Linked DNA regions of Azoarcus sp. CIB. The protein of the gene in region 1 interacts with the protein of each later gene in a pairwise test. Links are inferred from orthologs where the notes say so. Each region holds a gene or a part of one and is shown on either strand. Other genes may lie near its edges.

Region 1 (3,430 bases):
GCGCCCGCCGGGGCGGGTCGCAGCGGCGTAATCGAAACCCTTCTGCGTCGCGACGCACAGGCGGCACTTCGCGATATTGAGGTCCAGCGGCTGATACAGCCCGGCCCCGCCATGCTCGAGGAGCACGTCCTTGCCCGCGATGCCGAGATCGGCCGCCCCGTACTGGACGTAGGTCGGCGTATCGGTCGCGCGCACGATCACGAGGCGCACGTCGGGACGGTTCGTGCCGATAATGAGCTTGCGCGAGGTCTCGGGATTGTCGGTCGGCGTGATGCCGGCGGCCGCGAGCAGCGGCAGCGTTTCCTCGAAGATGCGGCCCTTGGACAGGGCGAGGGTAATGCTGGACACGAAGGGTGCCTCGGGAAATATCAAAAAAACATTGTAACCCGGCGCGGCATCCGCGCCGGGGGGCTACCACGCACCTTACGCCAGCCGGCGCACCCGCGCGCCGAGGTCGGCGAGCTTTTGCCCGAGACGCTCATAGCCGCGGTCGAGATGGTAGATGCGCTCGATCACGGTCTCGCCCTCGGCGACCAGTCCGGCGATCACGAGGCTCGCCGACGCGCGCAGGTCGGTGGCCATCACGGTCGCGCCCTGCAGGCGCTCGACGCCCTGCACCACCGCGGTATTACCGTCGATGCGGATGTCCGCACCGAGGCGCTGGAGCTCGACCGCGTGCATGAAGCGGTTCTCGAAGATCGTCTCGCGGATCACCGCGGCACCATTCGCGACCGCGTTGATCGCCATGAACTGCGCCTGCATGTCAGTCGGGAAGGCCGGGTACGGCGAGGTGCGAATGCTCACCGCGGTGAGGCGCTGCGGCGCCTTCAGGCGGATCGCGTCGCGCTCGGAGACGATGTCGCAGCCGGCATCCATCAGCTTGTCGATGACGGCATCGAGATAGGCCGACGACGTGCGCGTGAGGCGGATTTCGCCGCCCGTCGCGGCCGCGGCGCACAGGTAGGTGCCGGTCTCGATGCGGTCCGGCATGATGCGGTGGGTCGTGCCCGACAGGCACTCCACGCCACGGATGCGGATCACGTCGGTGCCGGCGCCGGAGATGCGCGCGCCCATCGCGACCAGGCAGTTCGCCAGATCGACGACCTCGGGCTCGCGTGCGGCGTTCTCGATGACGGTCTCTCCGTCGGCGAGACAGGCCGCCATCATCAGGTTTTCGGTGCCGGTGACGGTAACCATGTCAGTGAACAGGCGCGCGCCCTTGAGGCGCGGCACCTTCGCGTGCACGTAGCCGTGCTCGACCGCGACCTGCGCGCCCATCGCCTGCAGGCCCTTGATGTGCTGATCCACGGGCCGCGCGCCGATCGCGCAGCCGCCGGGCAGGCTCACCTTCGCCTCGCCGCAACGCGCGACCAGCGGGCCGAGCACGAGAATCGACGCGCGCATGGTCTTGACCATCTCGTAGGTCGCAACCGGGTTGTCGAGTGCCGACGCGTCGAGCGTCACGGTATCAGCGTCGTCGCCGCTGCCGCGGCTGACCTTCACGCCCATCTGCGCGAGGAGCTTCAGCAGCGTGCCGATGTCGTTGAGCTGCGGCACGTTCGTAAACGTGACCGGCTCGCGCGTCAGCAGCGCCGCACACAGGATGGGCAGCGCCGCGTTCTTCGCGCCGGAAATGGCGGTCTCGCCCGTGAGGCGGGCGCCGCCTTCGATCAGAAGCTTATCCATCGTGTCCCGCTCAGAAGCCCAGGTCGGTGCGGACTTCGGCCCACTTCGCAGGGGAGTAGGTCTGCAGCTGCAGCGCGTGGATCTCGTTGCCCATGAGCTTGCCGAGCGTCGCATACACGGCCTGGTGCTGGCGCACCTTGGGCTTGCCTTCGAATTCGGCGCTGACGACGATGCCGGTGAAATGGACCCCGTCGTCACCCTGGATCTCGACGAATTCGCAGGCCATGCCCTGCTCGATGAGACGCTTGATTTCTGCTGCTTCGAACATAGTGACTACCCTCAAGCCCGCAGCTTGTAGCCCCGGGCGAGCATCGCCAGGGTCAGCACTGCGAGGAACACGAAACAAAGACTCACGACCGCAAGGCTCAGCCACGGCGAGACGTCGGACTGACCGAAGAAGCCGTAACGGAAGCCATCGATCATGAAGAAAAACGGATTGATGTGCGAGACCTTCTGCCAGAACTCGGGCAGCGAGTGGATCGAGTAGAACACGCCGGACAGCATCGTCAGCGGCATGATCAGGAAATTCTGGAAGCCCGCGAGCTGGTCGAACTTGTCGGCCCAGATCCCCGCGATGACGCCCAGCGAGCCGAGGATCGCGCCCCCCATGAGGCCGAACGCGAAGATCCAGCCCGGGGCCGCCATTGGCAGCTCGACGAAGGGGAAGGACACGAGCAACACGCCGAAGCCGACGAACAGCCCGCGCAGCACCGACGCGATCACGTAGGCGGCATAGAACTCGCGGTAGGACAGCGGCGGCAGCAGCACGAAGATGATGTTGCCGGTGATCTTGCTCTGGATCAGCGACGAGGAGCTGTTCGCGAACGAGTTCTGCAGCAGCGACATCATCACGAGACCCGGCACGAGGAAGGCCGTGTAGGCGACGTCGCCATACACCGTGACGTGCCGGTCGAGGACGTGCGAGAAGATCAGCAGGTACAGCAACGCATTGAGAACCGGGGCGCCAACGGTCTGGAAGCTCACCTTCCAGAAACGCAGCACCTCCTTCTGCAGCAGGGTGCGGAAACCGATCAGGCGCTCATGCACGGTTCATCACCTCCACGAACACGCGCTCGAGATCGGCCTCGCCCAGACGCAGGTCGAGGATCTTCGCTCCCGCCTCGCGCAAGCGCGCCAGCAGGGGCTCCAGATCTTCGTAGCGATCGAGGGGAAACTCCGCCCAGCCGTTGGCCGCGAGCACGCCACCCGAGGCAGCCGCCAGTTCGGGGCGTTCGAGGCGCACCGCGAGCGAATGGCTGGCGAAGCGACGCAACAGGTTCTCGGTGGTATCCAGCGCGACGACCTTGCCGGATTTGAGCATCGCGATGCGCCCGCACAGCGCCTCGGCCTCTTCGAGGTAGTGCGTCGTCAGCACGATGGTGTGGCCGTCGCGATTGAGTTTGCGGATGAACTGCCACAAGCCCTGGCGCAGCTCGACGTCGACACCGGCGGTCGGCTCGTCGAGCACGATCACCGGGGGACGATGCACGAGCGCCTGCGCGACAAGCACGCGCCGCTTCATGCCCCCCGAGAGCATGCGCATGTTGGCGCCGGCCTTGGCGGTCAGATCCAGGCTCTCGAGGATCTCGTCGATCCAGTCGTCGTTGTTGCGGATGCCGAAGTAGCCGGACTGGATGCGCAACAGCTCGCGCACCGAAAAGAAGGGGTCGAACACCAGCTCCTGCGGCACGACACCGAGGTTGCGCCGGGCGCTGCGGTAGTCCGAGACGACGTTGTAGCCCAT
Region 2 (3,245 bases), 130 kb from region 1 along the record:
GAGGAGATCGGCCGCGCCGAGGCCTTCGCGCGCATTGCGGAACAGTCGTTCAACCGCGACCGTATGGGTGAAACCGGTTTTCGCGCGCTGTGCGACATGCTCGACACGGCGCGCTGCTTCGACATCGTTTTCGACTCGACCGAAACGGCGCTGGCGCTGGTGCGCGACGTCACCGGGCAGTGACGCGATGAAATCGACGGCCTGCAAGCGCCTCGTTTCCATCCTCAAGACGCCCACGCAGGCGACGAAACTGGACCTTTCCGAATGGTCGCAACTGGTCGCGAGCGCACGCTCGGCAAACCTCGCCGGCCTGCTTGCCGAACGCATCGCTGCTGCAGACATCCCCGTTCCTGCCGAGGCGACACGGCATCTGGAGGCCCTCCGACAGCTTAGCCGTCGCCAGACGCAGTCGGTGCGCTGGGAAGTACATGGATTGCAGCGCGCGCTTTGCCAGCTCGGCATTCCGGTGGTGCTGCTGAAAGGGGCCGCCTATGCGGTATCCGACCATCCGGTCGGGCGCGGGCGCCTGTTCGGCGACATCGACATCCTCGTGCCGCACCACGCCCTCGGCGACGTCGAGCTGCGCCTGATGGTCGCCGGCTGGGCGTCGGGCAAGAACTCGCCCTACGACCAGCGCTACTACCGCACGTGGATGCACGAGTTGCCGCCGATGGTGAACGTGCGGCGCGGCACTGTGCTCGACGTCCATCACACGATCCTGCCGCTTACGTCACGGCACAGCCCCGACGCCGAAACGATCATCCGGGCGGCCTCCGCGCTGCCCGATCTGCCCGCAGTCCGCATCCCGCGCCCCGAGCACCTGCTGATCCACAGCATCGTGCACCTGCTGCACGAAGGCGAACTCCACAACGGCCTGCGCGATCTTTTTGATATCGACGGGCTCCTGCGCATGGGCGCCAACGAAGCCGATTTCTGGACGCGCGTCGTCGACGCCTCACGCACGCTCGACGTCGTCGCGCCGGTCGCATTCGGCCTGCACCTTGCCAGGCATCTGCTCGACAGCCCGATTCCGCCGCATGTGCTTGCGGACATGCGAAATGCCGCGGGCGGACCGGCCTCGCGCCTGCTGACGATGCTGTACACGACCGCGATCCGCCCCGAGAACGAGGCGGGCGAGAGCCCCGCAGCGACGCTCGCCCGCTTCGCGATCTACGTCCGCGCCCATTGGCTGCGGATGCCGCCGCATCTCCTGCTGCGCCACCTCGCGCACAAGTCGATCGCGCGGCTCAGAAAAGACGAGCCCGCCGTCGAAGGGCGGGCCTGATATCGATACCTGCGCGATCCCCGCGCGGCCGGACGCCGCACCGGGGGAAACTGATTACTTGACGCCGGCTTCGCCGAGCATCGTCTTCAGTTCGCCGTTCTCGTACATCTCGCGCATGATGTCGCAGCCACCGACAAACTCGCCCTTGATGTAGAGCTGCGGAATCGTCGGCCAGTTGGCGTATTCCTTGATGCCGTTGCGGATGTCTTCGTTCTCGAGCACGTTCACCGAGAACAGATCGCTCACGCCCAGGTTCTTGAGGATCTGCACCGCCGTCGCGGAAAAGCCGCACATCGGAAACTGGGGCGTACCCTTCATGTAGAGCACGACCGGGTTGTTGGTGACCTGCTCGCGAATGACGTTCTGGATGTCCATGGTGCCGTTCCAAAAGTTGAGTAATTAACTCGGGAAATTCTAGGGATTGCTGCTCCGGCCGTCAATAGCAAAACTGCGGCCAAACCGCGGCACCCATTCAGCGCGGCTCGCCACGTCCCAGCCACTGGCCGCCCGACACGCGTTCGATGCCGCCGAGATCCTTCCATGACGAGATCGACGAGAATCCCGCGTCGGTAAGCAGGCCGCGCACGGCCGCCGCCTGATCGTAACCATGCTCCATGAAGAGCCAGCCGCCGGGCTCAAGGTGGCGCGGCGCCTGCGCGGCGATGGCCGCGAGGTCGTCCAGCCCCTGCGGCCCCGCGGCCAGCGCGGTCCCCGGTTCGAAGCGCACGTCGCCCTCGCTCAAGTGCGGGTCGCCCGCCGCAACATACGGAGGGTTGGCCACGATCAGCTGGTAGCGGTCACCCCCCAGTTGCGAAAACCAGTCGCCGAGCACGAAGGACACGCTCGCCTTGAGGCGCGCGGCATTGGCCATCGCGACCAGCAAGGCCTCGCGCGAGCGATCCACCGCCGTCACGTCCGCGTCGGGCAACTCGAGCGCCAGCGTCACGGCCAGCGCGCCGCTGCCCGTGCCGAGATCGAGCACCCGCGTGCGCGGCTTGTCGCCGAAATGCGCCAGCGCCAGCTCGATCAGCAGCTCGGTGTCCGGTCGCGGGATCAGCACCGCCGGGCCAACCATGAAGGGGTGCCCATAGAACTCGCGCTCGCCGATCAGGTAGGCCACCGGCTCGCCGGCCTCGCGGCGCTCGACCAGGCTGCGGAACTCCGTCCATTCGCGCTCGTCGAGCCGCGCCTCCGGGTAGGCCGCGAGGCGCGCCGACGAACATTGCAGCACATGGCGCAGCAGAACCCGCGCATCGACGACGGCGATGCGGGCACGCGCCCAGTTGAGTACGCCGGCGATGTCCGGTGCCGCGTCGGGAGCATCCATCAACGCCTCCACCGGGGCGACATCATCGAACGCGGCAGCACGGCCATCTCACTCACCGGCGAGCGCCGCCAGCAGCTCGGCCTGATGTTCTGCCGTGAGCGCGCCGACCAGCTCGTCGATCTCGCCCTCCATGACCGCGTCCAGCTTGTACAGCGTGAGATTGATGCGGTGATCGGTGACGCGGCCCTGCGGAAAGTTGTAGGTGCGGATGCGCTCGGAACGGTCGCCGCTGCCGACGAGGCTCTTGCGCGTCGCGGCCTCGCGGGCCTGCTGCTCGCGCAACTGCATGTCGTGGATGCGCGCGGCCAGCACCGACATCGCCTGCGCCTTGTTGCGGTGCTGCGAACGGTCGTCCTGGCATTCGACGACGATGCCCGTGGGCAGGTGGGTGATGCGCACCGCCGAATCGGTCTTGTTGATATGCTGCCCGCCCGCGCCGCTTGCACGGAAGGTGTCGATGCGCAGATCCGCCGGGTTGATATTGACGGCCTCGAGCTCGTCGGCCTCGGGCATCACCGCAACCGTGCAGGCGGAGGTGTGGATGCGCCCTTGCGTCTCCGTCGCCGGCACCCGCTGCACCCGGTGTCCGCCGGATTCGAACTTCAGTCTCGAATACGCGCCGCCGCCGACCAC

The links.
Region 2: the proteins of AzCIB_RS03245 (region 1) and grxD interact in binary tests that used the Escherichia coli proteins (3 or more experiments, as listed by UniProt). The link is inferred for Azoarcus sp. CIB from one-to-one orthologs.

What each region holds. Positions count from the first base shown.
Region 1 is NZ_CP011072.1:747,985-751,414, reverse strand. The notes cover bases 326-3,053. They hold AzCIB_RS03245 (BolA family protein), read right to left. Parts: upstream 1,955-3,053; coding sequence 1,697-1,954; downstream 326-1,696. Other genes in these bases: AzCIB_RS03235 (ABC transporter ATP-binding protein), read right to left, coding at 2,726-3,053; AzCIB_RS03240 (ABC transporter permease), read right to left, coding at 1,966-2,733; murA (UDP-N-acetylglucosamine 1-carboxyvinyltransferase), read right to left, coding at 424-1,686; hisG (ATP phosphoribosyltransferase), read right to left, coding at 326-348. In the rest of the region: more of hisG, read right to left, coding at 1-325; more of AzCIB_RS03235, read right to left, coding at 3,054-3,430. UniProt on the Escherichia coli protein: Involved in cell resistance against acid stress.
Region 2 is NZ_CP011072.1:882,424-885,668, reverse strand. Bases 1-2,894 are described here. They hold grxD (Grx4 family monothiol glutaredoxin), read right to left. Parts: upstream 1,661-2,894; coding sequence 1,340-1,660; downstream 1-1,339. Other genes in these bases: prfA (peptide chain release factor 1), read right to left, coding at 2,661-2,894; prmC (peptide chain release factor N(5)-glutamine methyltransferase), read right to left, coding at 1,758-2,612; AzCIB_RS03890 (nucleotidyltransferase domain-containing protein), read left to right, coding at 188-1,285; AzCIB_RS03895 (HprK-related kinase A), read left to right, coding at 1-183. Also shown: more of prfA, read right to left, coding at 2,895-3,245. UniProt on the Escherichia coli protein: Monothiol glutaredoxin involved in the biogenesis of iron-sulfur clusters.